Regions from separate parts of the Bradyrhizobium sp. 87 genome, predicted to be linked through region 2. Evidence: predicted binding sites of a transcription regulator. Region 2 holds the regulator's gene; each other region holds the start of a gene.

Region 1 (7,920 bases), on a different contig from region 2:
ACGTCGACGATCCAGAGCCGCGCCACGGCCGGCGTCGCGGGCGCAACCTACATCTTCTGCCTCCCAGGTTCGCCCGGTGCCTGCCGCGACGGCTGGGACGGCATTCTCAAAGCCCAGCTCGACTACCGCACCCGCCCCTGCAATTTCGTCGAGATCATGCCACGGCTGGACGAGCATCTGCGCCGGCCGAAGGCCCAGGGCGCGACGGTGTAGTTGGACATTTCTTCTCCGCTCATGTCGGCCGAAGCTTTAGCGAAGGCGGATGCGGGGAAGGTGGCATAGGCCGCCTTCGGCCGCCCGTCCTTAAAGAATGCCGAAGCGAAGCTTGGGTATCTATCGGCACGGAGTGCTCGGAGACATACCCCTCGCCCTAGTGAGTGTGCGTCTGGCAGCATCGCTGCCCTCTCCCACAAGGGGCGAGGGCGCATACATGCGCCTCTCGCTCGTTGCGAGAGTTCTACAGATCCCGCTCCCACGTTTCCCCAAGCAGATCCTGCCCGAAGCTGTGATGCGGCTCGCTCTTCACGAGCTTGAAGCCTGCGCTTTGATAGATGCCACGCGCGGCGACCAGGATGCTTTGCGTCCACAGCGTCATCTTGCTGTAGCCCCTCTCGCGCGCACCCTGGATGCATTGGTCGACCAGCGCGCGGCCGACACCGAGTCCCCGCGCTTTCTTTTCCACCTGCAACAGGCGCAGCTTGGCGATCTGGTCCGTGGCCTTGACCAGAAAGATAGAGCCGACCGGCTCTCCGCCCACTTCCGCAATCCAGCAGTGCTCGCGGGCGGCGTCATAGTTCTTGATGAACTGTGCGCAGATCTCGGCGACCAGGGCCTCGTAGCTGATATCCCAGTTGTAGTCGGCCGCATAGGCGGCGGCCTGCCGGGAGATGACCCAGCCCATGTCGCCGACGCGATGGCTCCGCAGCATGAAAGCCGCGGGGTGGCTTCGATGCTCCAGCACGGCCTCGATGGTCGCCATAGCCTGCGTGAGCCGCGTTGCATCGCTGGTCGAAAGCTGAGCCAGCATTGCGGCGACCTCATTTTGCGAGCCCAGGTTCAGCTTGGCAAAGGCCTGGCGCCCCTTGGCGGTGAGGCTGAGCTGGTATTGCCTGCGATCCGCGGGCAGGGCCCTGCGGGTGATCAGGCCCTTTTCGTCGAAGCTTTGCACGATCCGGCTGAGATAGCCGGGGTCGAGGCCAAGCTCGTTGCCGATCTCCTTGGCGGCAAGGTCGTCCCGTTGCGCGAGCTCGTAGAGCACGCGGGCCTCGCTGAGCGAGAACGGGCTCTTGCCAAGGTGCTGGTCGAGCACGCCAAGCTTGCGGGTGTAGAAGCGGTTGAAGGCGCGGACCGCTGCGATGTGGTCGTCGGTAGGATTGAACGACATGGGTCACCTCCGATATTTGCCATTGTCAAATAATTATTTGACCTTGGCAAGTATCGACGTGCCTCAGCCGACCATGACGATCCGGCTGCGCAGCAAGATCCGCGACGAGCGGCCGAGCCGCCGGAGCAGCCGTGCCTCGGAGTGGCGGGCTTGGGGCGGGTAGCCGCCAATGCGGTCGTAGTGATCACGCGCGATCAAAAGTCCCTGATCGCCGAAGGGACCGACGAGCTTGCGCATCAGGGCCCGGAGGATGTGGCGGAAGCCGGCATCGGCGTAGGGCGAGCGCGCATAGCGGAAGACGGCCGCACGATCCCGGCCGCTGGTCGAGACGGACTGGATGAACTGGGTGGTTTCCTCGATCCAGCCGGTTTCCAGCACGGCGCCCGCGGGCAGGAACATCAGCCAGGACGAACGGGCCTGGAGTGCGCCGGCGGCGAGCGCGGCGCCTTGAGTGGATCCTTCGAAGCCGATGAAACGGCAGCCCGCGACGTCGGCAACGCGCTCGATGACGCCATTGCGGGTGCCGTCGACCAGGAGCACTTCCCGGATGACGCCTGCGGCGGCACCGGGTACCAGCGCGGCCAGAGTTGCGACGGCCGTCTGCTCGACGCCTTCGGTCGGAATGATGACGCTCAGCATGATGGAAGCTTCACTGTCCACACTTCGGGAGAAGCGTAGCTCATTATGAGGGCGTCATAAAACATGGCGCTGCCGAGTGCAACTTTCCGGCCGCGCCTCGGCAGACGATGGTAAACCGCTGCAGCCCTCGCATCCAAATATGTCCCGTACGGGGCGGCGATATTGCCGAATGTGTCGCCCCAGCCTGTCCTGTCCGTATTAATCCGGAGGTGAGCCGCAATATTGCGCGGCGCGCCGGCCGTTCGCAATCATGCAAGAGGAGGATGCGATAGCGGACGAGCGCGAGGACGGGAAAACGTGCAACCACGCTGCTGACGAGGGCTTCGAATGAACGCCGGTCAACTCGCTGTTCGCAGCACCGCCGCACAATGTCGTGCAATCATCAGTTCCTCATTCGTTGGAATGACGAAGACATCGACTGCGCTATCGCCATCGTTGATGCGCTCGCGCGCCGCATCATTCGCAGCGGCATCGATGCGCACGCCGAGCCAGTCGAGACGCTCACCGATCGCGCTGCGGATTTCGCTGGCATGCTCGCCGATGCCGCCGGTGAAGACCAGGCAGTCTAGCCCTGCAAGCGTTGTCGCCATCGCCGCCACCTCCTGCGCGGCGCGGAAGGTGAAGAGCTCGACCGCCTCCCGCGCCGCAGCTTCGCGGCTCGCAAGCAGCATGCGCATATCCGACGCGATGCCGGAGACGCCGAGCAGGCCCGATTCGTGGTAGAGCAGGTGCTGGACATCTTCGACCGACATCTTCTCGTGCTGTTGCAGATAGAGCAGCACGCCCGGGTCGAGCCTGCCGCAGCGCGTGCCCATCACCAGCCCGTCGAGCGGCGTCAGTCCCATCGTGGTGTCGATGCTGCGGCCGTCGCGCAAGCCGCACAGGCTCGCGCCGTTGCCGAGATGCGCGATCACAGTGCGCTTCGCCACGAGCTGCGGCGCGATTCGGGCGAGCCGTCCCGCGACATATTCGAACGAGAGGCCATGAAATCCGTAGCGCCGGATGCCGCGCTCTTCATAACGTCGCGGAATGGCGAAGCGGCTGGCGGGCGGCGCAATGCCGTGGTGGAAAGCGGTATCGAAGCAGGCGATCTGCGTCAGGTCGGGCCTGATCGCCGTGATAGTGCGGACCGGAGCCAGGCAGCGCGGCTGGTGCAGGGGCGCCAGCGGCGTCAGCGCTTGCAGCTTTGCGGTGACATCCTCCGTCAGCTCGACCGGAGCGGAATAGTCCGGACCGCCATGGACGACGCGATGGCCGACGGCGCGCAAGCGATGGTCGCCGAAACGATCCTCGATGAAGCCGAGCACGTCGGCGAACAGATGATCGCTGGCCGCATCCGATGCTTCCCTCCGTTTCTCGAACAGGTCTTCGCCCGCGGGACTCTTCACGACGAGCCGCGGCTTCGTCTCGTGCTCGTCAAGCAGGCCCTTGCAGAGCAGGGCGGGCTCGGCCGCCGAGATATCGAACAGGCCGAATTTGATGCTCGACGATCCCGAGTTGAGAACGAGAACCGTGTTCGACATGGCTCTCCTCAGTCGCCTGCCTCTGCCGGCGTGTTGCCGCCGGCGCTGTTCTGCCAGACCCATTCCTGGATTTCCGGCATGTCCTCGCCGTGTTCGCGCACATAGCGCGAATGCTCGATCAGCTTGTCGCGGAATTGCTGCTTCACCTGCGCCGCCCTGGTCGCGAGCCCCGGCACGCGCTCGATCGCCTCGATCGCGAGGTGATAGCGGTCGAGCTCGTTGAGCACGACCATGTCGAACGGCGTCGTCGTGGTGCCTTCCTCGGCAAAGCCGCGGACGTGCATGCCGGCGTGGTTGGTGCGGTTATAGGTCAACCGGTGGATCAGATAAGGATAGCCGTGATAGGCGAAGATCACCGGCTTGTCGCGCGTGAACAGGCCGTCGAAGTCGCGGTCGGACAAGCCGTGCGGGTGCTGCTCCCTGGGTTGCAGCGTCATGAGGTCGACGACGTTGACGACGCGGATCTTCAGCTCGGGCAGCGCCTTGCGCAGCAGGTCGACGGCAGCGAGCGTTTCCAGTGTCGGCACGTCGCCGGCGCAGGCCATCACGACATCGGGCTCGCCATTCGCATCTTCCGTGCCGGCCCAGCTCCAGATGCCGATGCCGGCGGCGCAATGCGTGGCTGCCTCCTGCATCGACAGCCATTGCGGCGCCGGCTGCTTGCCGGCGACGATGACGTTGATGCGGTCATAGGTGCGCAGGCAGTGATCGGCGATCCACAGCAGCGTGTTGGCATCCGGCGGGAAGTAGATGCGGACGATGTCGGCCTTCTTGTTGGCGACGAGATCGACGAAACCGGGATCCTGATGGCTGAAGCCGTTGTGGTCCTGACGCCAGACATGCGAGGTGAGCAGATAGTTGAGCGAGGCGATCGGTCGCCGCCACGGCAGATGCCGGGTCACCTTCAGCCATTTGGCGTGCTGGTTGAACATGGAATCCACGATGTGGATGAACGCCTCGTAGCAGGAGAAGAAGCCGTGCCGGCCCGTGAGCAGGTAACCCTCTAACCAGCCCTGGCAGAGATGCTCGCTCAGGACTTCCATCACGCGTCCGTCCTGGGCGAGATGCACGTCGTAAGGTTTTGTCGGCTCCATCCAGACGCGTTCGGTGGCCTCGAACACCGCATCGAGCCGGTTCGACGCAGTCTCGTCCGGGCCCATGATGCGGAAGTTGCGGGCCTCGGCGTTGAGGCGGATGACGTCGCGCAGGAATTTCCCGAGCTCGCGGGTTGCCTCCGCCACGACGCCGCCCGGCTGCGCTACTTCGACGGCGAAACTGCGGAAGTCCGGCAGCTTCAGCTCCTTCTTCAGAAGGCCGCCATTGGCGTGCGGATTGGCGCCCATGCGGCGATTGCCTTCGGGCGCGAGCGCCTGGAGCTCGGCAATGAGCGCGCCGTTCGCGTCGAACAGCTTTTCCGGCTCGTAGCTGCGCATCCAGTCTTCGAGAATCTTCAGATGCGCCGGGTTCTCGCGACAGTTCGCGACGGGCACCTGATGCGCCCGCCAAAAGCCCTCCACCTTCTTGCCGTCGACTTCCTTGGGGCCGGTCCAGCCCTTCGGGCTGCGCAGCACGATCATCGGCCAGCGCGGGCGTTCGACGCTCTTGCGGCCGTCGCGGGCGTGCTGCTGGATCGACCGGATGCTGACGAGCGCGACGTCGAGCGCGTCTGCCATGGCCCGGTGCATCAATCTGGGATCGTCGCCCTCGACGAACAGCGGCTCGTGGCCGAGCCCGCGGAAGAGATCGCGGATCTCGTCGTCGCGCATCCGGCCGAGCACGGTCGGATTGGCAATCTTGTAGCCGTTGAGATGCAGGATCGGCAGCACCGCGCCGTCATGCGCAGGATTGAGGAATTTGTTGGAGTGCCAGGACGCGGCGAGCGGGCCGGTCTCGGCCTCGCCGTCACCGACGACACAGGCGACGATCAGGTCGGGATTGTCGAAGGCCGCGCCATAGGCATGCACCAGCGCGTAACCGAGCTCACCGCCTTCGTGGATCGAGCCCGGCGTTTCCGGCGCCGCGTGGCTCGGGATGCCGCCGGGGAAGGAGAACTGCCTGAACAGCTTGCGCAGCCCGGCGGTATCGCGCGCGATGTCGGGATAGAGCTCGCTGTAGCTGCCTTCGAGATAGGTGTTGGCGACCATGCCGGGGCCGCCGTGCCCGGGACCGCAGACATAGATCACGTTCAGGTCCAGCGCGCGGATGACGCGGTTGAGATGGGCATAAATGAAGTTCAAACCGGGCGTCGTGCCCCAATGGCCGAGCAAACGCGGCTTGATGTGCTCGGGCCGTAAGGGCTCGCGCAACAGCGGATTGTCGAGGAGATAGATTTGCCCGACGGAGAGATAGTTCGCGGCGCGCCAATAGCGGTCGAGCAGATCGAGGTTGCTGCTCGCTGCGGCCAATTGTTGTTGATTTGTCATGTTCTTGCCGACCTTCACCCAACGATCGTCATCAACCATGTTCCGCGACGATCGATCCCTCCCGTGATCAAACGGAATCGTGGTCACGCTGGTGTTGCGTGAAGTCAAAAACCCCCGCCCGAAATTTGGGCAGCTCTACTGTGCATGGGGTTGTTTTCACGTTTTTTGTTTGTGTTCTTGATTTGTTCCTTTGACATGCTATCTTGGCTTCATGAGCCCAGCATCCTCTCATGCTCTCAAGCACCCGCCGGTCACGGCGCCCTCCGAGCCGGCGGGTGCGCCTTCTGACTTCCCTGAGCTGGCGGTCGCCATCGACCGCCAGCGCAGGCGAGGCCGGGGCGCGCAGTCCAACGCCAGCGGCCGGTTTGAGGCCGAGGCGCGCGTCGCATTCGACGATGGCTGGCAGAGCCTTGAAGAACTGCCCCCGTTCAAGACCACGGTCGGGATCGACACCTCGCGCAAGGTGATCACCCGCAACGAATCTCCCGACATCGGCTTCGATCGTTCGATCAATCCCTACCGCGGTTGCGAGCACGGCTGCGTCTATTGCTTCGCGCGGCCGACGCATGCTTATCTCGGCCTGTCGCCGGGGCTCGACTTCGAGTCGAAGCTGTTCGTGAAGCCCGAGGCGCCGGCGTTGCTCGAGAAGGAGCTTGCGGCGCCGGGCTACGAGCCGCGGATGATCGCGATCGGCACCAACACCGATCCCTATCAGCCGATCGAGCGCGAGCGCAAAATCATGCGCGGCATTCTGGAGGTGCTGGAGCGCGCCGGCCATCCCGTCGGGATCGTCACCAAGTCGGCGCTGGTCGTGCGCGACATCGACATTCTCGCGCGAATGGCCAAACGCAACCTCGCCAAGGTCGGGATCTCCGTGACCTCGCTCGATCCGAAACTAGCGCGCACCATGGAGCCGCGGGCGTCCACGCCGCCGAAGCGGCTGGAGGCACTGAAGCAGCTTTCCGAGGCTGGCATTCCGACCACCGTCATGGTCGCGCCCGTGATCCCCGCGCTGAACGATTCCGAGATCGAGCGCATCCTGGATGCCGCCGCCCATGCCGGCGTCAAGGAGGCCTCCTACGTGTTGCTGCGGTTGCCGCTCGAGGTGCGCGATCTCTTTCGGGAATGGCTGATGGCGAACTATCCGGACCGGTATCGCCACGTCTTCACGCTGATCCGCGACATGCGCGGCGGCCGTGACTACGATGCGAAATGGGGCGAGCGCATGAAGGGCACCGGCCCGATGGCCTGGACCATCGGCCGCCGCTTCGAGATCGCTTGCGACAGGCTCGGGCTGAACAAACGGCGCGCCAAGCTGACGACGGATCATTTTGCCAAGCCGAAGCGGAACGGCGATCAGCTCAGCCTGTTCTGAGGGACGAAGTGAGAGAGGCGTCTATGAGTAAGGAACCGCCAGCTCCTATCCCGCGGCTGACCGTCATCACGCTGGGCGTGAACGACATCCGCGCCAGCATTGCCTTTTACGACGCGCTCGGTTTCTCGCGCCGGCTCAATGTAACCGGCGAGACCGTTGCGTTCTATGACACCGGCGGTCCGGTGCTCGCGTTGTTTCCCTGGGATCAACTCGCGGTCGACGCCAAAATGCCTGATCATCCGAGGCCATCGACGTTCCGCGGCATGACGCTCGCCTGGAATTGCCGCGCGCGTGAGGAGGTGGATGCGGTGCTGGTCTTCGCCGTCAGCAAGGGAGCCGCGTTGCTGAAGGCAGCACATGAGACCGACTACGGCGGCTATTCCGGCTATTTCGCCGATCCTGACGGCCATCCCTGGGAGGTCGTGGTCGCGCCCGGCATCGACGTCGGCGAGGACCGGCGGGTGCATCTGGCGGAATAGGGCGGCTGGCTTGAATAACGGGAATTGTTCGAGGTTCCCGATTGCGCAGGCCATGCCGCTTGCGCACGATCCCGGCCATGATTCGGGATCAATCCGC
Region 2 (7,920 bases):
TCATGCCCTGCACGGCATCGCCGTCGATCTTGCTGATGAGGTCGCCCGACATGATGCCGGCCTTGGATGCCGGCGTGTCGTCGATCGGCGAGACGACCTTGACCAGCCCCTCCTCCATCGTGACCTCGATGCCGAGCCCGCCGAACTCGCCGGAGGTGGTCTCCTGCATCTCGGTCCAGGCCTTGTCGTTCATGTAGCGCGAGTGCGGATCGAGCGAGGTCACCATGCCGGTGATCGCGCCTTCGATCAGTTTGGCATTGTCAGGCTTCTCGACATAGCTCGCCTTCACCCGCTCGAACACTTCGCCGAACAGATTGAGCTTGGAATAGGCGTCATCCGCGCTCGCTGCCGCCCGTGCCGCCCAAACGCCGCCGTGCGGACTGGCTACCAAAAGGGTCAGACACGCTCCGGTGAGCGCGCCCAGTGGAAACAGCAGGGTTTTCCGCATGGATAGGCTGGCCTTTTTGCTTCGCGGTTCGGTGGGCTGGGAGCCGCCATGCAAATGGCGATCCAGCCTGCTTCTCACAATACCATTCTGGTTTCTTCAAGGCCGGGATGCCACGGCGGGTACACCGTAAAAATCGGTTGGTCCGGACCTAAACTTTCGGCAACGTTGCAGGACCGGTTCGTGCGCAGCGGGGGTCGGCCGGCCGGCCCGCGCCTCGCAGCCATGCCATTTTAGGATGGTTTTGGCGCCCCGGACGGGTTAGGCGATCAGGGAAGGCTTCAAATTCTCGGGAGGATAACAATGAACGAAGCACCCCGCATCCAACCGGAAAGGAACGTCGAGCTCGGCGCCAGCACCGAGCCGTTCCAGAATCTGCATGAATTCATCCGGAAAGCCCGCGCCAACCTCAACCAGAATGCATGGGACTATATCGTCGGCGCGGCCGAGACCGAGACCACGATGCGTCGCAACCGCATGGCGCTGGACGAGATCGCTTTCCGCCCGCGCGTGCTGCGCGATGTTCGCAAGGTTACAGGTTCGGTCGAACAGTTCGGCCGCAAGATGCGCCTGCCCGTGGTCCTCGCCCCGGTCGGCGCGCTCGAGATCTTCGATCCGGATGGTGCGGCGAGCGTGGCACGCGCCTGCGCCTCTTTCGGTGCGGCGCACATGCTCAGTTCGGTGTCCGAGCCCGGCCTAGAAAAGACCGCCGAAGCTGCGTCCGACGCGCTGCGGCTCTACCAGCTCTATGTGCGCGGCGATGACGCCTTCGTCGCCGACGTCGTCAGCCGGGCCGAGAAGAACGCCTACGCCGCCTTCTGCCTGACCGTCGACACCGCCCACTACAGCCGCCGCGAACGTGACATCGCCAAGCGCTACGTTCGCGAGAGCCGCTTGCGCGCCACCGGGGGCGATTACCAGAAGGGTCTGGAGTGGCGGACGGTGAAGATGATCAAGGACAAGTTCAAGATCCCGCTGATCCTCAAGGGCATCGCGACGCCGGAGGACGCGCTGATCGCGATCGATCACGGCGTCGAATGGATCTACGTCTCCAACCATGGCGGCCGTCAGCTCGATCACGGTCGCGGCGCCATGCACGTGCTGCCCGAGATCGTCGACGCCGTGAACGGCCGCGCCAAGATCATGGTCGATGGCGGTGTCTGTCGCGGCACCGACATCGTCAAGGCGATCGCGGCGGGCGCCGACCTCGTCGGCATCGGCCGGCTGCAATGCTGGGCGCTGGCGGCGGCCGGCGAAGCCGGCGTGGCGCGCATGCTGGAACTGCTCGAGGACGAAGTGCTGCGCTGCCTCGGCCTCTTGGGTGCGACCTCGTTCGCCGAGGTCAACAAATCCTGCCTGCACCAGGCGACCGCAACCAACGCGCCGAGTGTGTTCAGCGCGTTTCCGCTGTTCGACCACGAGCCGTATCGATACTGAGTGAAAGGACGCAGGTGACATCGCTCTCTCCCGGCAGCGCGGATGCGCTCCTGTTCGATCTCGGCCGCGTCGTGCTCGATATCGATTTCTCCAAGGCGATCGCCTGCTGGGCGGGACATGCCGGCTGCAAGCCCGAAGCCATCGTCGCGCGCTATGTGCGGGACAGCGAAGCCTATCGGTTGCACGAGATGGGGAAGATCAGCGATGAGGACTATTTCGCCTCATTGCGAGCCTCGCTCGGAATCGGCATTTCGGATGCGCAGTTCCTGGAAGGCTGGAACGCGATTTTCGCCGGCGAAATGCCTGACATCGCCGAGCTGCTGCCGCGCGCAGCGAAACAGATGCCGCTCTATGCTTTCTCCAACACCAACCGGCCGCACGTGGACCATTTCTCGAGGGAATATGCCGACCTCCTCGGCCATTTCCGCGAGCTGTATTTGTCGTCCAGCATCGGCCTGCGCAAACCGGATGCGGAGGCCTTCGACCACGTCGTTGCGGCGATCGGCGTGCCCGCCGGGCGCATCGTGTTCTTCGACGATCTTGCCGAAAACATCGAGGGAGCGCGCGCGCGCGGCTTGACGGCGGTGCATGTGACCTCGCCGCGTGACGTCGGGAACGCATTGAAGGCATTGGGCATTTGACGACGGTCCGTTGTCGCGAAACCCACGACGGCACGGCCCGACGGACCAATTTTGAAAAATTGAGGAACCGGATCACTTTGTACATTTTTATACAGAGTTCCGGGAACGGAATACCGCCTTCCGGACTCTTAGAGTCCGTTGGGACTTCTACGGACGGATGCATCATCGTGCTGGGCAAAACCTACCTCACCAAGCAGGCCTCTCTTCTTCTTGAATTCGCGAGGACAACTTCAGATTCGGACCTTTCCGCCAAGCTTGTGAGCAAGGCCGCCGACCTGAAATCCCAAGCCGACCCGCTGCCCGACAAGGATCAGGGATCCAAGGCGCCCGACGTAACTCCCGGGCAGGCAGGGAGCTGATCGATTCAGGCCATGGCGCGTTCTCGCCTTGCCATGATTTTCGTCGCTTCCATGACCACTCTCCTGCCGATCTGTGACCTCCTTCGGATCATGCCGCGACGCGCTTGATCCTGCCTTCCGGAACAATGTGAAGGGGCGGGATGACTGTGCCTGCTCAGCCGCTTTTGCCTCTGCGCCTGCGCTCGGCTAGAAGACGTGCGGAACATTCGCCCGAACGTGCCGAGCAGGAGTTTTCGCCGTGGCCTTGATGCCGGTTTCTGACGCGCTTGCCGCGGTGCTGGCGGGTGCAGAGCCGCTGCCGGAAGAAATGATTTCCCTCGACGAGGCCTACCATCGCGTGCTCGCGCGTGACGTCGTGGCGCGGCGCACGCAGCCGCCGCAAGCGATGTCGGCGATGGACGGCTACGCGGTGCGCGCGGCCGATGCCGCGACGATCGATTCGGAGCTCACCGTCATCGGCGAAGTCGCAGCGGGCCGACCGTTCGAGGGGACGGTCGGAGCCGGCGAGGCCGTGCGGATCTTCACCGGCGGCGTCGTTCCCTTTGGCGCGGACGCCGTCGTGATCCAGGAGGACACGGTCGCCGCCGGCAAGCGCATCACGATCAAGGAAGCCGCGATCGCCGGCCGGCACATCCGCCCCGCCGGCGTCGATTTCCGCGAGGGCGACGTGCTCCTGCGCAAGGGAAGCCGTCTGACCGAGCGAGACCTCGCGCTCGCCGCCGGGATGAATCATCCGCACCTTGCCGTTGTCAGGCGTCCGAAGGTCGCGATTCTCGCCACCGGCGACGAGCTGGTGATGCCGGGCACCACGCCCGGCCACGGCCAGATCGTCTATTCCAACGGCTACGCCCTGCACGCGCTCGCCCGCAGCGAGGGCGCCGAGACCATCGACCTCGGTATTGCCGCCGACACGCTCGAGGCCACCACCGCCGGCATCCGCCGCGCCCGCGAGAGCGGCGCCGACGTCCTGATCACGACCGGCGGCGCATCGGTCGGCGACCACGATCTGGTCCAGCAGGCACTGCGGGACGAAGGCATCGCGATGGCGTTCTGGAAGATCGCGATGCGGCCAGGCAAGCCGATGATGCACGGGCGACTCGGCGCAATGGGTGTGATCGGCCTGCCGGGCAATCCCGTATCGTCCTACGTGTGCGCTTTCCTGTTCATGGTGCCGCTGATTCGCGCCCTGTCGGGCCGTTCAGTGATTCACCATCGCCGTGAACGCGCCGTGCTCGGCCGCGACGTCGGCGCCAACGACCAGCGCGAGGACTATCTGCGCGCGCATCTTGAGGAGCGTGACGATGGCACACGCGTCGTTGTTCCCGTCAATCATCAGGACTCTTCGCTGCTTGCGAATCTCGCTGCAGCACAGGTACTTCTCGTCCGCGCACCATTCGCGCCGAAGGCCGAAGCCGGCACGGCTTGCGAAGTGTTGCGGCTCCCCGTCTGAGCGCCCCCGCAACGCGCGTTCCGCGCACTTTGCTCTGTTCACGGTAAATTAAGCAGTTGCGGAACATGTATCGAACATATAGTGTCTGTTCATGATTTGTTTCGAGCATGCAGCGGCTTATGGCCGAATTCAGCGTCTCGGAATCGGACGACATCAACCGGGGGACTTTGGTCGAGATGTTAACGCGCAAACAATACGAGCTTCTGCGGTTCATCAGTGAGCGTCTGAAGGAAAGCGGCGTGCCGCCCTCCTTCGACGAGATGAAGGATGCGCTCGATCTGCGCTCGAAGTCGGGCATCCATCGCCTGATCACGGCGCTCGAGGAGCGTGGCTTCATCCGACGCCTGCCCAACCGCGCCCGTGCGATTGAAGTCATCAAGCTGCCGGAGCTCCAGGCAGCCGCTGGCAGCCGCCGCGGCTTCACGCCGAGCGTCATCGAGGGCAATCTCGGCAAGGTGCGTGCGAGCGCGAGCCTGCCCGCTGACGAGGGCGAACGTCCCGTCGCGGTGCCGGTGATGGGCCGCATCGCGGCCGGCACGCCGATCGAGGCGTTGCAGACCCGCAGCCATACTATCAGCGTACCGCCTGACATGCTCGGCTCGGGCGAGCATTACGCGCTGGAAGTGCGCGGCGACTCGATGGTCGAAGCCGGCATTCTCGACGGCGACATGGCCCTGATCCAGCGCAACGAGAGCGCCGATACCGGCGACATCGTGGTGGCGCTGATCGACGACGAGGAAGCGACGCTGAAGCGCTTCCGCCGTCGCGGCGCCTCGATCGCGCTCGAGCCCGCCAACGCGGCCTATGAGGTCCGCATCCTGCCGCCCAACCGGGTGAAGATTCAGGGCAAGCTGATCGGGCTTTACCGGAAGTACTGATACCGGGAGTCTTTCTATCGGCAGTACTTCATATCGGAAGCACTTCATGCCGGAGGTGCTTGGCGCCTCGCGCGCTTCCGATCGGCATCGCCGGTCAGAGATTGGAGCGGATCATCGTCCGCTCCGGCTGGATAGCCTTTCTGGTTCTGCACAGACTATCCGGCCCCTCCTCCAACGCTGGCTCCTCGCCACGCCGACGAAGCAGCACCGCTTCAAGCAGCACCGCTTCGCGGCTCGGTTGTTCGAGGAAACAGCGACCAGCGGTCAAGTTCGGCCGTTGCAGCCAAGTTGGCAATGTTCGCGTACGCGCCTCCCGAATGCATCGCGGCGAGCTTTGTTCCTATTGAATTCGGGAAAGATAATGTGATCGCGGCTTGCGGAAGCCAGCCGCAGATTTGCCCACAACCAAGCAGAGCGTTCGTGCTTCCACTCTGATAGAGGCCTGCGCCTCGATAAGAGACGCGGGTTGCTATCCCAGCATGAGGAGCACCCGATGTGTGACTACAGCCTACATGCCGTCGCGTCGCGCCCCGCCGAAGTCGGCGAGACGATCGTCACGACAAGCTTCCGCGGCACCTCGACGCGCGGCTTCGCCTCTGCAGCCGATCCGTCTGTTGCCGTCTGCCTGCTGCCGGGGACGGAGCTCGCCTTCGCCGACGACGTCCGCTACGACAATCGCTGGATCTGGACGCGCACCATCAATTCCCGCGTGGGCAAGTTCGGCAAGATCGATCCGCACGTTCCCGACCGCCATCATGATGCGATCGAATTCCCCGACGGCAAATACGTGCTGGTGACGCAGCTCGTCGAAGGCCAGCGCGCGACGGTGCTGCAACTGCCGGTGACTCAGTCGGTCACCGAGCGCGAGCACAAGGCGCAGATCACCGCCGACAGGCAGCCGACCGTCACGCACCTGCCGATCGGCTGACAGAGCCGCCCTCCGGCTACGAAGTCGGAGGTCAGGATTGAATCGCCATCGCCGGCCGTGGCCGGCGAGATGGTGTGGTTTGCACCCCGCGAATCCGAACGGACGCACCGAACCACTGCGTTGCTCCGCACCATCAGATCAATCGTCGGCTTGCAGGTCGGTGTCCGCCGGCGTTGCGTCCTTGATGCGAGGCGCGGTCGACTTTGGCGCGAGGCTGCCGTCGAAATCATCCTCGCCGGCGCCGGCCGGCAACCAGGGGCGGCTCGTGCCTCTCGCCCTCACTGCCTGAACCACAAAACCGTCACCACGCTGCGTCAGCGCCAGCGCGCTCTGGCTGGCGAGCCGCTGCCGATCGACCACCATCGCCGCGCAATCGGGCGGCGCGGGACGTGTCGTCACCACCAGGGCGGCCCGACTGCAATCGTCTGCGAGAGCGTCGACGCGCAGTGCCAGCGCGACCAGCCTCCCGTCGGCCAGTGGCGTCACGCAGCCGGATTCGTCGCAGGACACGCCATCGGCAAGCGAGGCTCTGCCCGCATCGCGCGGATCGGCGTCGGCAGCGAGCCATTCCTTGAGCAGAAAGCTGTCCTTGTTCGTCCTGATCAGGTGCAGATATCCGTCCCTGCCCCGCACCGCGACGCTGGCGCCATCCCCGGCAATCAGGATGTCGGGCTGCCGCGCCGACAGTCCCCAGGGGATCGCTGCCAGCAGCACCAGGGCGCCGGACCAGCGCAGCGGCGTGCGCAACAAGCCGAGCACAATGATTCCCAGGCTCGCCGCGATCAGCGGCGCGATCCCGAACGCCGGGATGCGGCCCACCGCGCCCGGCAAGGCCGCGACCCAGCGCGAGACCGCGACCATCCACTCGATGCCAATCCCCATCAGCCACCAGAACACGCTGTCCAGCCCGAACGGCGCAGCAAGCAGCCCCAACAGCCCCGCCGGCATCACCAGCGCAGAGACCACCGGCATCGCGCCGAGATTGGCGAGCACGCCGAACGGCGTGACACGGTGGAAATGAAAGGCGGCATAGGGCGTCGTCGCAAGTCCCGCAATCAGCGAAGCCATGAACAGCATCGCAATCTCGCGCCGACCCCACATCGCAATGCGCGCAGTCGCCGAATTGTCCGGCGAGGCAAACAAATTGGGCATGTCGATCTGCACCAGTGCGACCAAGCCGAGCGTTGCCGCAAACGACATCTGAAAACTCGGATGCACCAGCGCTTCCGGCGCGACCGCCAGCACGATCAGCGCAGCCACAGCAAGCGTGCGGAAGGTGATGGCGCGGCGATCGACCATCACCGCGATCAGCACCACCGCCGTCATGAAGAACGACCTTTGCGTGGCGACCTCCGCGCCCGACAGCAGCAGGTAGAACGCAGCGGCGACCAGCGCGGCGGCGGCCGACCATTTCTTGATGGCGAAGCCGGCCGCCAATCCGGGGATCAGAGCGAGCAGCGCGCGCACCGCGAAGAACACGACGCCGGCAACGACGGCCATGTGATAACCGGAGATCGAGAGCACGTGGCCGAGGCCGGAGATGAACATCGCATCGTTGACGGGCGTGGTGATCGCATCGCGCCGCCCGGTGAGCAGCGCGGTCGCGATCGCCCGATTGTCGCCGTCGAGCGTCGCCCGGATGCGGGCATCGATCGCATCGCGCAGGCCTTGCATGAAGGCCGCGTAACGCAGCCGTAAGCCGCCGGTCTCAGGCGGCGACGCCACCGTGATGGCGCCCATCGCGAAGCCGGAGGCGCCGATGCCCTGGAAGAACATGTCACG
Region 3 (7,920 bases), on a different contig from region 2:
GGCGACCTGACGCGGTCGATCCAGGTCGACGCCCGCGGCGAGGTCGCAGAGCTGAAAGACAACATCAACACGATGATCACGAACCTCCGTCTCACGACGGACGTGAACACCGAGCAGGATTGGCTGAAGACCAATCTGGCGAAATTCACCAACATGCTTCAGGGCCAGCGCGACCTCACCACCGTCGGTCGCCTGCTGCTGACCGAATTGTCGCCGCTGGTGAACGCGCATACCGGCGTGATCTACCAGGTCGAGAATGAAGAGAATCCGCGGCTCCTGCTGCTTGCCTCCTATGCCGGCGACGGCGTCTATCCGTATCCGCGCGTGCTGCCATTCGGCGACGGCCTGATCGGCCAATGCGCGCTCGACCGGCGCCCACGCGTGATCGCGGACATTCCGCCCGACGTGGTGCCGATCAATTCCGCGCTGCTTCGCGTCGCGCCGAAGAACCTCGTGGTGCTGCCGGTGCTGTTCGAAGGCCAGGTCAAGGCGGTCATCGAGCTCGCCTCGCTCACCTCCTTCACGACCTCGCAGATGACCTTCCTGGAGCAGCTCACGGACTCGATCGGCATCGTGCTCAACTCGATCGAGGCGACGATGCAGACCGAAGGCCTGCTCAAGCAGTCGCAGCAGCTCGCCGGCGAGCTCCAGACCCAGCAGCGCGAATTGCAGCAGACCAACGACCAGCTCGAACAGAAGGCGCAGCAGCTCGCCGAGCGCAACGTCGAAGTCGAGCGCAAGAACCAGGAGATCGAGCAGGCCCGCCGCGCACTGGAGGAAAAGGCAACCGAGCTCGCGCTGACCTCGAAGTACAAGTCCGAATTCCTCGCCAATATGAGCCACGAGCTGCGCACGCCGCTGAACTCGATCCTGATCCTGGGCCAGCAGCTCACCGACAATCCGGACGGCAATCTTACCGGCAAGCAGGTCGAATTCGCCCGCACCATCCATGGCGCCGGCACCGACCTGCTCAATCTCATCAGCGACATTCTCGATCTCTCCAAGATCGAGTCCGGTACGGTGACGGTCGACGCCGAGGAAATCCTGACCGCGAATCTGCTCGAGACGGTCGGGCGGCCGTTCCGTCACGAGGCGGAGAACCGCAATTTGTCGTTCAAGATCGACGTCGATCCGAATCTTGCGCGCAGCCTCGTCACCGATTCCAAGCGCCTGCAGCAGGTTTTGAAGAACCTGCTCTCCAACGCCTTCAAGTTCACCGCCGAAGGCGAGGTGCGCCTGAAGGTCGCCGCCGCGGTCGGCGGCTGGGGCACGGATCATCCCGTGCTGAACTCGGCGCCGGCCGTGATCGCATTCGAAGTGTCCGATACCGGCATCGGCATTCCGCTGGAGAAGCAGAAGCTGATCTTCGAGGCGTTCCAGCAAGCGGATGCCGGCACCAGCCGCAAATATGGCGGTACCGGCCTCGGCCTTGCGATCAGCCGTGAACTCGCAAGCCTGCTCGGCGGCGAGATCCACCTGCGCAGCTTGCCGGGCAAGGGCTCGTGCTTCACGCTTTACCTGCCGCTGAAATATTCCGGCCCGACGCTCGCGCCCCGCGCAACGCCCCAACAGAGCCAGCCGCCGGCGCTGCAGCCCGCGACAGCCGAACCGCAGCGCGTGATCGAGCAGCTTCCCGACGACCGGCTCAACCTCGAACCCGGCGATAGCATCCTCCTGATCGTCGAGGACGACCCGCACTACGCGCGCGTGTTGGTCGACCTCGCCCGCGACAAGGGATTCAAGGTGCTGGTCGCGGCCCGCGGCGCGGAGGCGCTGGAGCTTGCAAAGCAGTACCAGCCGAGGGCTGTCTCGCTCGACGTATTCCTGCCGGATATGCTCGGCTGGACCGTGTTGAGCCAGCTCAAGCACAATCCGCTGACCCGCCACATCCCCGTGCAGATCATCACGCTCGACGAGGACCGCCAGCATGCGCTGGCGCGCGGCGCCTTCTCCTTCGTCAACAAGCCGACGACGACCGAGGGTGTCTCGGCCGCGCTGACCCAGATCAAGGAATATGCGCGACCGCGGCGCAAGCGGCTGCTCATCGTCGAGGACAACGAGGCCGAGCAGCTGTCGATCCGCGAGCTCCTGCATCACGACGACATCGAGATCGTGACGACCGGCACCGGTGCCGACGCGCTCTCGATGCTGCGTGAGAACCCCTGTGATTGCGTCGTGCTCGACCTGCGCCTGCCCGACATGACCGGCTTCGAGGTGCTGGACCAGATCCGCAATGACGAGGCGCTCTCGAACGTTCCGGTGGTCGTCTTCACCGGCCGCGAGCTGTCGGCCGAGGAAGATGCGGAGCTCCACACCATGGCGCGGAGCATCGTGGTCAAGGGCGTGGAATCGCCGGAGCGCCTGCTCGACGAGACCGCGCTGTTCCTGCACCGCGTGATCACGGAGTTGCCGATCGAGAAGCAGCGCATGCTCGAGAAGCTGAACAGTTCCGACGAAGACCTGATCGGCAAGACCGCCCTGCTCGTCGACGACGACGCCCGCAATATCTTCGCGCTGTCGAGCGTGCTGGAGCGGCGCGGCATGAAGGTGCTGACGGCCACGACCGGCAACGAGGCGGTGGCCCTGGTCGAATCCAACCCGGAGATCGCCATCGTGCTGATGGACATCATGATGCCGCAGATGGATGGCTATCAGACCATCGGCGTCATTCGTGAAAACCCCACCTTCGCCCGTCTTCCGATCATCGCGTTGACGGCCAAGGCCATGAAGGGCGACCGCGAGAAATGCCTCGAGGCCGGCGCGTCCGACTATCTCGCCAAACCCGTCAACACCGATCAATTGCTGCTTGCAATCCGCATGTGGCTGCACCGCTGAGTTGGATGCCCGTATGGACCACGAAAAGGTCAACATCCTCCTCGTCGACGACCAGCCGGCCAAGCTGCTCGCCTATGAGGTGATCCTGAAGGATCTCGGCCAGAACCTCGTGATCGCCTCGTCCGGTCGCGAGGCTCTGGAGGTGCTGCTCAAGACCGAGATCGCGGTGATCCTGGTCGACGTCTGCATGCCCGAGCTCGACGGCTTCGAGCTCGCCGCGATGATCCGCGAGCATCCGCGCTTCCAGAAGACCGCGATGATCTTCATCTCGGCCATTCAAGTCAGCGACATCGACCGCCTGCGCGGCTACGAGATGGGCGCCGTCGACTACGTCCCGGTGCCGGTCGTGCCGGAGGTGCTGCGCGCCAAGGTCAAGGTGTTTGCAGAGCTCTATCGCAAGACGCGCGAGCTCGAACGGCTGAACCAGGATCTCGAGGACCGCGTGCGTGCACGCACCGCCGAGCTGGAGAATTCGACCGCAAAGCTGCGCGAGAGCGAAGAGCGGCGCAGCATGGCGATCGCCGCCGGCAAGATGGGCTCCTGGGACTGGGACTGGATCACCGGCGACTGGATGTGGGACGAGGGACAATACCGCATCTTTGGTGTTGGCCCGGAGAGCTTCGAGGTGAATCCGGCCAACGTTCAGGCGCTGTTGCATCCGGATGACGTCGATCAGTTGCGCAAGGCGATCGCCGAATTCAACAAGGGCACGCGCTCCTATGAAACGGAGTTCCGCATCGTGCGGCCCGACGGCGATGTGCGCTGGTGTGTCGGCACGGCCGCCGCCACGGTTGACGATAGCGGTCGGGTCATGCGCGTCAGCGGCGTGACGGTGGACATCACCGAACGCAAGCGCGCCGAGGAACGGCAGACTCTCCTGGCGCGGGAAGTCGATCATCGCGCCAAGAATGCGCTGGCGCTGGCGCAATCGATCGTGCGCCTCACCCGCGCCGACGAGGTCAAAGCCTATGTCAGCGCCGTCGAGGGACGCATCAATGCACTGGCGCGCGTGCACACGATCCTGTCGCTATCGAGCTGGCAGGGCGCCGAACTCTCGAAGCTGATCGACGAGGAGCTTGCGCCCTATTCCCTCGGCGGCCAGATCAAATTGGCGGGGTCGGAAGTTCAGTTGCTGCCGGCAACCGCCCAGACGCTGGCGCTGGCGCTGCATGAGCTTTTCACCAACTCGGCGAAATATGGCGCGCTCTCGACGCGGACGGGACGGCTCGCAATCGGCTGGCAGGTCGAGGACGAGCTGCTCACGCTGACCTGGGAGGAATCCGGCGGCCCGCTCGTCATGACGCCAAAATCCCGCGGCTTTGGTACGCGTAGCCTGCTTGCGAGCGTCGAGTCCCAGCTCGGCGGGCAGGCGCGATTCGATTGGCGCGCCGAGGGTCTGCTGTGTCGGCTCGAGGTGCCGTTGGTCCGCAAGACTGCCGCGACGACCGCGCCCGGCAACTTCGAAGCCGCCAGCTCCGCCGAATTGCAGCGCGCTTCCGGCTAACCGGAGGCCGCACTCTTCCTGCGCTGCGTCGTTTGCGGCTCGCGCGCGACCCGTCCTTCGAGCCAGGCTTCTGTTTGGGCGAGATCGCGCAGAGCCTTGGCATAGCGGCACGCCGCGCTTCGCTCCGCGCCGCGGGGCAGCTTGCGCGCTTTGCGGAGGATGTCCGCAGCGGCGTTACGATAAGCCAGAGAGCGATAGAGAAAGACCACCTTACCCATATCGAATGTTCCCGTGTTGCGCGGTCATTCTCGCCCACCCGGCATGAACGTCGGATGAAGCGGATGATGACAATTCCTTCATGCGGGTGGAACCGGCGCGTGTCGCAGGCGTTGCATGCGAGATTGGGATAGAGTTCCATGCGCGCGAAGAAGTCGTCTGACCTGATCTCTCCCAGCGGGCTCGTCAAGCTGATGACGCACGCGATGATGGGCGCAGCCTTAGGACTCGCTTTCAGCCTCTTGCTCGTGCTGTCCAATTCCGGCGTCGCCAATTTGCTGAGTCACGGCGGAAGGCAGGCCGTGGTCGTTTTCGCCCTCACCTTGGTGACGACGTTCGCGATCGGCGCGACACTGACCGGCGTCGTATTCATCCTCGCCGAGGACAAGCAATCTTGAACTATGCGTGCTTTACCGGAATTTCTTCGTTCGGAACTCCTGCGACGAATGGCAGTTTGCTGCCTGCGTCAATTCAACTCAGGGAGTTCCCGCAGATGAAGACCACCAAGCTCGCTCTTGCCGTGATGTTGGCAACCGGCCTCGCCGCCGCACCGTTCGCAGTGCAGGCCAAGTCGCATAAGGCAAAACACGGATCATCGATGTCGACGTCGCAGACCACCACGGGCGCCAACACCAAGTCCTCCAAGGGTGCTGATCCCTCCGGTCAGGGCGGCTCCGGCCCCGGCTCCGACCAGGGCGGCACCATGACGAACAACAAGGCCGGTATGAGCAACACCAAGTAGGCGTTCGGCGAAAACACGAAGGCCCCGCGATCGCGGGGCCTTTTGCTTTCGGATTCGAACAGACTTCTCTCGGGCCGCTTCGTCAACATGCGGTATCGACGAGCCCCGCACCTCGCGTTGCGCGCAGGCTTCAGCTACGATGGCTGCCCAGGATGTCAGGATGAACGCCTGCAGGATCTGACTTCACCAGATGGTCGAGTCGTGCGCGCTTGCGCGCGATCAAGAGCTGGGCCGCGGCGTCGTCGAGCCCCTCGCGTTGCAGCTGCCGGATGGCAGAGCCCAGTTCGAGAATCTCGGCGCGCAGCTTTAGAATCCGGTATGCATCCGGGACATCCTCCACCGTGCGCTCCCAAGGCTCTCAGCGGCTCGCGATCACGCGCAGAGGACTACCTGATGTCTTCGCGGAACGAAGGCGCATCCTATCGCGGACATTCGGCAGGACATCGCCGCCACCTGCAGCCTTCCATTCGCCGATCAGCAGATTGATTTTCCGGCGCAGATCCATTTGCGCCAGGGCCTTCTCCGTGCAGTCCCGATCGCGCTCGACGAGCTCGCGTACGGCCGCCTCGACATCGGCCATTTCCAGCCTCAAGGCGCTGATTTTACGTCGAATTTCATTAATTCTGTTGTCCATGGCTTGTTAGAACAAAATAAGAACATATAGTCAAGTCACGATTTCAGAAGGGAGAAGCGACATGCAGGTTCAAGGTAAATACGATGCCAAGTCTTTCCTCACCGAGCAGATGACGCGGGCGCAGGGCCTCCGGCTGAAACGGCTGAGCGAAGAGGCGTATCAGCCCGCGCAATACGCGCGGGATCTGTCCTCCAGCGAGGCAGCACGGCGCATTCAGGTGCTGGAAGCGGAGATCGAGCTGGCGGATTCGTTCTAGGCTAGGTCGCCTATCCGGAACGTTGCTTGCACTTTCGGAACCATGCCTGTCCCGGATTGTTTTCCCAGGCCAAGGGAGAACATGCATGGCACGCAAGGCAAAGAAGCGCCGCTACTCGCGCAGGTCCGGCAGCGATGTCGAAGGCGAGATGAAGCGCTACAAGAAGCGGACCGCGAAAAGCGGACCGGGCGGTCGAGGCGGACGCGTGAAGAGCCGCAAGCAGGCAATCGCGATCGGCCTGTCGAAAGCGCGCAAGAAGGGCAAGAAGGTCCCGAAGAAGGCCGCGAAACGAAAGACGTCCAAGAAGACGTCAAAGAAGACATCTCGGAAAACATCCAAGAAGACTTCGAGAAAGAGTTCGAAGAAGACGTCGAAGCGCAAATCCTCCAAACGGTCGCGCTGACCTCAGTCAGATCATGCTGCCCGGCATGAAGCAGCGGATCGAAACGCCGAACGCGGTCTTCACCGGCCACACCATGGTGCGGCCGGCCCGGTTCGGCTCGGTGATCACGGCTTCGTCCGGTACCTCGACCCACTCGCCGTCGAGCCGCACGCGGTAATGTCCATTGTGCGAGTCCCAATCGGGATCGGCGACCGCAAACCCATCCGCATCCGAGCAGCACGGACCGAGATGGCTGCGCAGGCCGTCGAACCACGGCTTGAGAGGTGAGTCCGCGTAGCGGCCGTCGTCGCGCCCGAGAGCGTTTCCACCCCATAGCACGAGTGGCGCTACCAACGGCGCCACAAGCAGCGCACTTCTCAGCGAGAGCTTCAATCGATCCATGTCGGCACCGATCAAATACGAATTGCCGGCCGGCTCAGCGGCGGCAAGTTCGAAGTTCCACGCTTGCAATCGTCGGCGGCTTCATTGCCGCCGAGTCTGTACGAGATCCGCAATTGTGATGAGCGAACACGGCTTTTTCGGACGAAACCGGGTCATCCTCCCTGCCGTTAACGAGAATGTTATCGGCGATCTGCGGAAATCCTGAAGGCGAACGGGAAAGGCGGCCAGAAGGCCGCCTTTTTGGAGTTGCGCCGATCGACGTTCGCCTTATGCGAGCGGCACCGCGACGAACCGGGTCGCCTGTGCGCTTCGGACCTGCAGCAGCACGCTGCGCTTGCCGGACGATTTCGCCTGCGCCAGTTCCGAACGGACATCGCCGATATTGGCGACGGCCTTGCCGCCCACATTGAGGATGACGTCGCCGGTCTGGATGCCGCGTTGCGCGGCCGGCCCTTGCGGATCGACTTCAGTGACGACGACGCCCTTCTGGCCGGCGCCCTGCACGTCGCCGGCCGGAGCCAGGCTGAGCCCCAGACGCGGCGGCATGCCGGCATCTGGCTGCGACTTGCCCTCGTCGGCCCTAGCCTGCCGCTCGTTCGGCAACTCGCCAAGCGCCAGTGTCACCGTCTTGCTGTCGCCTTTGTGGACGACATCGAGCTTCACGGACGTGCCGGGCGCCAGGGTGGCGATGGTGCGGGCGAGATCGCGGGAATCCTTGATCGCGGTGCCGTTGACGGCGGTGATGACGTCGCCCGCCTCGATGCCCGCCTTCGCCGCCGGGCTGCCGTCCTGCGGATTGTCGACGATCGCGCCGCGCGCCTCCTTGAGGCCCAGACTGTCGGCGATATCCGACGTCACCGGCTGCACCTGGACGCCGAGCCAGCCGCGTGTGACCGCGCCCTTGTCCTTCAACTGTGCGACGACGAGCTTTGCGGTCGAAGCCGGAATG
Region 4 (7,920 bases), on a different contig from region 2:
ACCACAACGCCTACAAAGCCGTATTCGCGAACCGGATCGTGCGCCGGCCGTACCTCCAGCGCCATCTGATGATTGGCGCCGAGGTCGATGGTCTGCACGTTGCGACGGGCGCGGAGATCCCAGAAGTGGAGACGATGGCCATATTTGTTCGCCAGCAGATCTTCCGGGACGATCCCGTTCTCGAACTGCGGCGGCAATGCCCATTCGCTCGTCACCACGTAGTCGCGCGGCAGGTTCCACCAGAAATCATAGTGCAGCGTCTGCGGACCGCGGTCGATCTCCCATCGTCCAAGGACCTCGAACGTCTCGCAATCCATGATGAAGACGCCTGGAGGCCCGTTGGTGCCGTCCTTGCCGCCGCCGCCGAGCGTGCTCACATAGACGCCGTCCGGCCCGCAATGGATGGTGTGCGGCCGCGAATAGCCGGTCTTTTTGAAGACTTCCTCGGGCTCGATGATCTTGTGGATTTTGGCTTTGGTCGGATCGGGCTTGGTATCGATGATGTAAATCCGCGACGAGCGCAGCCCGGGGATGATGAGATAGCGCCGCTCGATGAAGGCATGCCCAGTGAGCGGCGACAAGGCGGAGGAGCAGGCATTCCAGCCGAAGTGATGAAACTCATCGCCCTTGTTGGGCATCGTCACGGTGTGGACGATCTGGCTGTAGGTCGGCGATCCCGGCTTGGCGTCGATCACCGCGAGAGCATCCGGTTTCGAGAAATCCGGACTGAGCAGCAACGTGTAGGCAAAGTTCTCCGCAGGAGCTTCCATCGCAAGCTTGGGCGATGCGTGAAAGGTGGGATCCGGCCTCATCGTCATGGCACTGCCTCCCTGTTTCGTTGGTTCGCACCAACCTGGTTCGGAATAGCGGCATAATGAAGAGCTGTTGCGCGATGTCTTGAGTTGCTCCGCGGGCCAGGTTGGCGAGCGTACAATATGTCATCGCCGGGCTGCGGGAAACCGCCCGAACCGCGTTAATTCGACGCCTTCAGCCAGATGGAAGCTGGCGGGATCAGGCCAGGGGTGCGCACCTCACACTCAGCGTCGTCCCGGCCTTCGCCGGGACGACAGCGTTGCGCTACTTCCCCCACCTCAACGCCAGCGCATCGCGCTCCTTGGCCAACTCCAGCAGCCCGGCCCGCGTCGCCGGGTGCAACGGCTGGAGCGGATGCCGCACCGTGTCCGACTTGATCACGCCGCCGGCCTGCATCATCGCCTTGCAGGCGATCAGGCCGCATTGGCGGTTTTCGTAGTTGATCAGCGGCAGCCAGCGTTCGTAGGCGGCTTTGGCCTCTTCACGCTTGCCGGCGAAATAGGGATCGACGATCTGGCGGATGCCGTCGGGATAGCCGCCGCCGGTCATCGCGCCGGTGGCGCCGGCATCGAGATCGGCGAGCAGCGTGATCGCTTCCTCGCCGTCCCAGGGACCCTCGATATCGCTGCCGCCGGCGTCGATCAGGCTGCGCAGCTTTGCAGCCGCGCCCGGCACCTCGATCTTGAAATAACGGATGTTGGCGAAATCGCGCGCCAGCCGCGCGAGTAGCTCAACCGACAGGGGGGTGCCGGCGACAGGCGCATCCTGGATCATGATCGGAATCTTGATCGCGCCCGACAGCACCTTGAAGAATTCGACGACGCCTTTTTCGGGCACGCGGAAGGTGGCGCCGTGATAGGGCGGCATCACCATGACCATGGCGGCACCGGCCGCCTCGGCCTGCCGGCTGCGCGCGGCGCAGACGGCCGAGCTGAAATGCGTGGTGGTGACGATCACGGGAACGCGGCCCGCGACATGCTCCAGCACCGCATGCATCACGGTCTCACGCTCGGCATCCGTGAGCACGAACTGCTCGGAGAAATTGGCGAGAATGCACAGACCGTTCGAGCCTGCGTCGATCATGAAATCGATGCAGCGACGCTGTCCCTCAAGGTCGAGTTCGCCGCGCTCGTCGAAGATGGTGGGTGCGACCGGGAACACGCCGCGATAGGGGCGCTGGGCCTTGTGGTGGGGCGTGACCGGCATCGAACTCTCCATCCCTGATATCTCTTACATCTGCCGCGACGCTCGCACAGCGCCACAGATGTACCCGCCGCGCGCATCGGCGGCAATGCCGATCGCGCGACGTAAGGACGGAAGATTGTCGAAGCTATGCGGTCCTCACCGCGCCCAAAAAGCCCTCGACCGCGACGCGGAGACGATCGGCGTCGGCGGACATTTTCGTCACGGACACCGACAGGACCGAACCGGCATTGCCGGTCTCCTGGTTCAGCCTGGCGACGCTGCCGATGGTGTCGGTGACCTCGCGGGTTCCCTGCGCGGCCTGCTGGAAGTTGCGGGAGATCTCGGTGGTGGCCGCACGCTGCTGTTCGACCGCTGCCGCGATCGCCGTCATCTTTTCGTCGATGCCGCTGATCGCGCCGCCGATCGCGCGGATGGCCGCGACCGCCTGGCCCGTCGCGCCCTGGATCTCCGCGACCTGGCGGGAGATTTCTTCCGTCGCCGTCGCCGTCTGCGAAGCGAGGCTCTTGACCTCGCCGGCGACCACGGCGAAGCCGCGGCCGGCCTCGCCCGCGCGCGCGGCTTCGATGGTGGCGTTCAACGCCAGGAGATTGGTCTGCCCTGCGATGGCGTTGATCATCTTCACGACCTCGCCGATGCGGCCAGCGGTCTGATCGAGGATTTCGACCGTCGCATTGGTCTGCGCTGCCTGCGACACGGCTTCGCGGGCCTCGCGGGCGCTGGCCTGCACCTGCGCGGAGATCTCGCCGACGGACGCCGAGAGTTCTTCGGTCGCCGCTGCGATGGTCTCGAGATTGTTGGTGGCCTGCTCGGCGGAGGAGGAGACCGCCGCGGTCTGGCTGCTCGATTCCGAAACCAGTGAGCGGACGTCAGTCGCGGTGGCATCGAGCTCCTTGGTCGACGCCGCAACGCTGTGAATGACGGCTTGCACGGTGTCGTCGAAACTGCGGCAGGCCGCATCGACGGTGCCGGAGCGGGCGAGCTGGAGCGCCTGCTGCGATTCGCGCTCCTGGCCCAGGCGTTCCGCGGTCGCCGCGCTCTCGCGCAGGCTTTCGAGTGCGGCCGCCATGGTGCCAAACTCGTCGGGATACCTGGATTGCGGGACGGGCGTCGCGTAGTCGCGGGCGCTGATCTTGGCGATCGCGTCCAGGATGGCGCGCACCGGGCGCATCAGGCGATTGCGCACCACGTACACGCCGGTCAGGGTCACGGCCAGCGCGAGCAGGAACGCGAGCGACTGCACGACGAGATTGGTGAGCGCCTTGGCCTGCACCGTTTCCGCCCGGACGATCGACTGGTCGAGCGCCTTGTTCGCCACCGCGACGATGGACGCAAAGGGTGACTGACACAGCGTATTCCATTCCGCGGCGGGCATCGCGGGCTTACCGCTGCCGTCGAAATTCTTGGTGAGGTCGCCGATCTGCTTGAGGGCACCGTCGGTCTTGGCCTTCGCGTCCGCCGCTGCCGTCACCAGCTCCGCCGCCACGCCGGGCGCGGCCAGCAACTCGGCCATGCCCGCCCAACCGGAGGCGATCGTGCCATCCCATTGCGCCACTGACCGCTTCTGAGCGTCGTCGAGCGGCTTGCTGGCGTTGACGTTGGAGCGAAGGGACGAACAATGGATACCATAACGATCGCGCACCTGCCAGGCGAAGCGCCGGACCTGGATCATGCGGGCGATGAAGGGGTCGTCCATCCAGGCGCGGTTCGACACCGCGGTGGAAGCGAGGTTGGCCGTTTCGATCACCTTGGTGACGCCATCATACCAGGAGTTGGTGCGCTCGATCTTGCGCTCCGCGCGCGGGCGCTTGGCCTCGTCGTAGAACAGCTGGAACTGCGGCGCGGCGGCGCTCCAGCCCTGCTTCAATGTGCCAGCGAGTTCGTCGCGGCGGGCGAAATCGACGGTGGCGAGCGCGGCGCCGATGGCGTCATAGCCGCCCTGCTCGGCCTTCTCCGCCGCCTCGAGTTTTGCTCGCGGATCATCCTCGCCGAGGATCGCGCTCTGGGCATCGCCGCGATTGTTGCGCAGCGCCAGCACGCCATGGAAGATCGCCTTGTCGGCCGCGGCAAGCCGCGCGGTCTCGAGGCTGTCGCTATAGCGGCCGAACGCCCCAACCATCTGGATCGCCGTGGAGGCCAGCGCACCCGCAGCCAGCAGGGCCATCAAGGTCAGAAGGAGCGAACTTACCGATTTCTTAAACATTGCCATGGTGTCGGGGGCCTGGGTCGGGGGCCTATTCTTTCGAGCGCCACCTTGCCCGCGACATGCCAATGTTCCGTTAAGGTTTTAATCGAATGGGCGTGAGTTTCCGGCCCGACGAGCCTCAGCGCAGTCCCGGATATCACGCAACCTTGGTGAAATCCGGCGGGCGGCGTTCCGCGAACGCCGTGAAGGCCTCGCGCGCCTCAGCGGTGCGCAGGCGCAGCCCGAACTGCTCGCCTTCGGCATTCATCTGCGCGACCAGCGTCTCGCCGTTGCGCATCAGCTTCTTGGTGGCGGTGAGTGCGCCGGCCGGCTGACGGGCAAGACGCTGCGCCAGCGCGAGCGCCTCGGCATCGAGCTTGTCGAGCGGCACGACGCGGTTGGCGAGCCCCCATTCCAGCGCGGATTTGGCCGGCACCGTCTCGCCCAGCGCGAACATCTCGTAGGCCCGCGCATAGCCGATGCGCGCCGGCATCAGCAGGCTGGAAGCTGCTTCCGGCACCAGTGCGAGGCTGACGAAGGGCGTCGACAATTGCGCGTTGGCGGCAAGCACGACGAGGTCGCAATGCAGCAGCATCGTGGTGCCGACGCCGACGGCGCGGCCCTGCACCGCGGCCACCAAGGGCCGGGAGCAGCGCGCCAGCGACTGGATGAAGCGCACGACGTTGCGGCTTCCTTCCGACTTGCCCGCCGCGACCGCCGCGAACTCGCCGACATCGTTGCCGGCGGTAAACATGTCGCCTTCGCCGCGGATCAGGATCACGCGGACCGACGGATCGTGCTCGGCTGATTCGATGGCATCGGCGAGCTTGCCGTACATCGCATCCGTCAGCGCATTCTTCTTGTCGGGGCGTGCCAGCGTGAGCGTGAGAATTCCGCCGTCGTTCCGGATCCGGACGTGCTCGGTCATGGGTCTCTCCTCTATTCCTATGGATCTCTAGAAAGCTCTGTTGAAAGCTGTCTTGGAAACTTGTCCTGAATGCTGGTCAGCCAGCGCGCGACGATATCGATCTCCGCACTGGTGAATCCGTCCGTCAACGCCGCGTTGACCCGTGCCGCGCTGGCCTTCGCCTGCGCCAGTGCCGTCCGCCCCTTCGGCGTCAGCCAGACGCGCCAGGCGCGACCATCCTCGTGATCCGCGCGCCGCTCGACCAGTTTAGCCGCCGCCGTACGGTCGACCAGCCCCGAGATGCCGGCCGGCCCCATGTCGAGCGCCGCGCCCACCTCACCCATCAGGACGCCGTTCTGCTTGCCGAGGATGAACAGCAGCCCCGCTTGCGCCGGCGTGACCTCGCTCGAAGGCTGCGCCGCCATCCAGCGCTGCACGCGCCGCTGCGCCACGCTCAACAGGTAGATCAACCGATGGTGTCTCGCGCCCTCGTCTTTATTTCGCATGCGAAATAGATAATCGAGGCGGATCAGATTGTCAAAGGACGGCAGCTGGACATGTGCCGCGGCAGTCGTCGAGGAACAGGGCCGCCCCGGCGCACCAGGACCTCACCCACCAATCGCAATTAGCCGCCGCCGTCACGCTTGACGGCCGCTTCCCTTTATGTTCTCTATTCGTTCTATTCAATCATAGATTGTCCCGGAGGCCTTTCGTGATGAACAGTATGCGTGGCGAGAACCAGCCGACCCAGCTCATAATTCATAATGACGATGATACGCCGGACCAATTCGTGATGGATCTGCTTCGGCAGGTTTTCGGCAAATCAGACCGTGAAGCGACCGCGCTGATCACCCAGATCGAGCAGAAGGAAAAAGCGGTTTGCGGACCTTACCCGCAATCGGTTGCCGAAGCCCTTTTCAAATCTGCGCAACAATCCATCGAATTGGCCGGCCACCAACTGCAGGTCACGCTAGAGGCGGTCAAGAGTCCTTGCGAACTCTGTGGCAAGCCTGAGGGACAGACCGACGTTCGTATCGGCAGCCGCACGGTCTGGCTGTGCAGCGAATGCAAGCGGCGGATGAGCCCTCGAACGAGCGAGAGGAGAATTTCGACTTTGCATGCGACATTCTCGATTGGCACCTTGCCAGCACTGCGCGCAGCAAACTCGTGACCACGATCCGCCAATTTCCCGGCCACATGCGGGTCGATCTCCAGGCCGCCGTCGACCGGCTCTTCGGCAAGGCCATCCGGCTGGTGGGACTGAACGAGGAGCAGCGCTACGAAACGCTGTCGATTCCACGACTGCTCAAGGAGGGCCGCTATGCGATCGCGATTGCCCCGCTGCAATATTCCGACGTCGACGTAGGCGAGAAGAGCCCGGTCAAGTGTCTGGATAACGGGCTGTGGCTGTGTGAGCAGGATCATCTCCGCTATGCGGTTTTGCTCTGCGCACACCGCGAATACAGTCGCGAGCCCGGAATTCGGATCGAAGTCCTGGTACCCTCAGGTTCCGCAGGCGCGGCTCTCGTCCAGCAATGCTTCAGTGAATTGGAAGAAGCCGTACAGGCTGCGCGGACCTATCGCGGCAAGATCCTGTCGCTCGATGCCGATTCCGACTATCGCGGTCGCTCGCGCGGCATCACGGTGCATCGCTTGCCGCAGGTCGCGCGCGACGAGGTGATCCTGCCGGAGCAGACCCTGCGGCTGCTCGATCGCAACGTTCTGACCTTCGTCAACACCCGAGACCAATTGCGCCGGCTGGGTCAATCGACACGCAAAGGCATCTTGCTGTACGGGCCGCCGGGCACTGGCAAGACCCACACGATCCGTTATCTCGCAACGCATTTGCCCGGGCATACGACGCTGATCATCACGGCCGAGCAGATCGGTCTGCTCGGCGCCTATATGAGCCTGGCACGGTTGCTCCAGCCGTCGATGGTGGTGATCGAGGATGTCGATCTCATCGCCCGCGACCGCGATGACATGGGGCCGTGTGAGGAATCCATGCTGAACAAGCTGCTCAACGAGATGGACGGGCTGAAGGAAGACGCCGACATCCTGTTCGTCCTGACCACCAACCGGCCGGAGGACCTCGAGGGAGCTCTCGCGGGTCGCCCCGGCCGCATCGATCAAGCCATCGAAGTGCCGCTGCCAGACGAGACCGGCCGCGGCAAGCTGGTCCGGCTCTACGGCAGGGGATTGCCGCTCGAGGGGGCCGTGATCGCGGAGGCTGCCCGACGCAGCGAGGGCACGAGTTGCGCCTTCATCAAGGAGCTGATGCGGCGGCTGGCGCAAGGAAGCATCGCGCGGGACGGCGGCAACACCGTGATCTCGGCCGATATCGACGAGGCGCTTGACGACATGCTGTTCTCCGGCGGCCGGCTTAACGCGCAGCTGCTCGGCGGCGCGCAGGCAATGGCCACCGGGTGACGCTCCGAAGTGGCGCGCCTGCTACGGCGCGCACATGAAGCTCGACGCCTCCGTCACTGGGCCGCTCTTGTAGTGCGGCCAGGCCGGCCAGCGGCACAGCGGCAGCGCGCGAAGCGTCGCAAACGACGGCGCCTCGACCTTCTGCTCGGTAACTTCCAGATCGCCGGGCGCCCTGCCCTTTTCGACCCAGTCGACCAGCACGCTCAGCATGTCGACATTGGCCGGCGCGCCGGAGCCGACATGGTCGACCCCTGGCGCGGTGTAGAGCCGCGCGAACTCGGCCGTCTCGGCTTTGCCGACCTTGCGTTCGACGTTCTCGAAATAGCGGATGCCGGCATAGGGGCTTTGCGCGTAGTCCGCCATATGTTCGAGCATGATCAGC

The links. Region 2 encodes LexA, which represses DNA repair genes until DNA is damaged. Its sites were predicted from a motif close to TGTTCNNNNTGTGTTCNG; they were not measured.
Region 1: a site for LexA is predicted at 6,142-6,159, ahead of IVB50_RS35215 (PA0069 family radical SAM protein). Genes of this name have one in related genera too.
Region 3: a site for LexA is predicted at 5,939-5,956, ahead of IVB50_RS28710 (DUF3072 domain-containing protein). Genes of this name have one in related genera too.
Region 4: a site for LexA is predicted at 5,773-5,790, ahead of IVB50_RS32415 (ATP-dependent Clp protease adaptor ClpS). Genes of this name have one in related genera too.

The regions. Positions count from the first base shown of each region.
Region 1 is NZ_JADPIQ010000133.1:27,523-35,442, reverse strand. Features, by position in the region: gene moaB (molybdenum cofactor biosynthesis protein B) at 1-213, shown strand, start outside; gene IVB50_RS35235 (helix-turn-helix domain-containing GNAT family N-acetyltransferase) at 458-1,384, opposite strand; gene IVB50_RS35230 (glycosyl transferase) at 1,448-2,023, opposite strand; gene IVB50_RS35225 (acetate/propionate family kinase) at 2,362-3,546, opposite strand; gene IVB50_RS35220 (phosphoketolase family protein) at 3,555-5,969, opposite strand; gene IVB50_RS35215 (PA0069 family radical SAM protein) at 6,181-7,344, shown strand; gene IVB50_RS35210 (VOC family protein) at 7,368-7,823, shown strand; gene IVB50_RS35205 (ribonuclease HII) at 7,901-7,920, shown strand, end outside.
Region 2 is NZ_JADPIQ010000075.1:12,752-20,671, reverse strand. Features, by position in the region: gene IVB50_RS16665 (S41 family peptidase) at 1-448, opposite strand, end outside; gene IVB50_RS16660 (alpha-hydroxy acid oxidase) at 749-1,882, shown strand; gene IVB50_RS16655 (HAD family phosphatase) at 1,897-2,523, shown strand; gene IVB50_RS16650 (hypothetical protein) at 2,691-2,882, shown strand; gene glp (gephyrin-like molybdotransferase Glp) at 3,121-4,332, shown strand; gene lexA (transcriptional repressor LexA) at 4,509-5,210, shown strand; gene IVB50_RS16635 (hypothetical protein) at 5,704-6,138, shown strand; gene IVB50_RS16630 (ComEC/Rec2 family competence protein) at 6,277-7,920, opposite strand, start outside.
Region 3 is NZ_JADPIQ010000109.1:15,796-23,715, reverse strand. Features, by position in the region: gene IVB50_RS28745 (HAMP domain-containing protein) at 1-2,835, shown strand, start outside; gene IVB50_RS28740 (HWE histidine kinase domain-containing protein) at 2,849-4,339, shown strand; gene IVB50_RS28735 (hypothetical protein) at 4,336-4,557, opposite strand; gene IVB50_RS28730 (hypothetical protein) at 4,696-4,953, shown strand; gene IVB50_RS28725 (hypothetical protein) at 5,049-5,297, shown strand; gene IVB50_RS28720 (hypothetical protein) at 5,428-5,637, opposite strand; gene IVB50_RS28715 (hypothetical protein) at 5,656-5,877, opposite strand; gene IVB50_RS28710 (DUF3072 domain-containing protein) at 5,993-6,187, shown strand; gene IVB50_RS28705 (DUF6496 domain-containing protein) at 6,273-6,590, shown strand; gene IVB50_RS28700 (hypothetical protein) at 6,597-6,971, opposite strand; gene IVB50_RS28695 (Do family serine endopeptidase) at 7,239-7,920, opposite strand, start outside.
Region 4 is NZ_JADPIQ010000128.1:221,951-229,870, reverse strand. Features, by position in the region: gene IVB50_RS32440 (selenium-binding family protein) at 1-818, opposite strand, end outside; gene IVB50_RS32435 (dihydrodipicolinate synthase family protein) at 1,078-2,019, opposite strand; gene IVB50_RS32430 (methyl-accepting chemotaxis protein) at 2,144-4,225, opposite strand; gene IVB50_RS32425 (enoyl-CoA hydratase) at 4,359-5,129, opposite strand; gene IVB50_RS32420 (MarR family winged helix-turn-helix transcriptional regulator) at 5,147-5,614, opposite strand; gene IVB50_RS32415 (ATP-dependent Clp protease adaptor ClpS) at 5,824-6,279, shown strand; gene IVB50_RS32410 (ATP-binding protein) at 6,276-7,538, shown strand; gene IVB50_RS32405 (tannase/feruloyl esterase family alpha/beta hydrolase) at 7,560-7,920, opposite strand, start outside.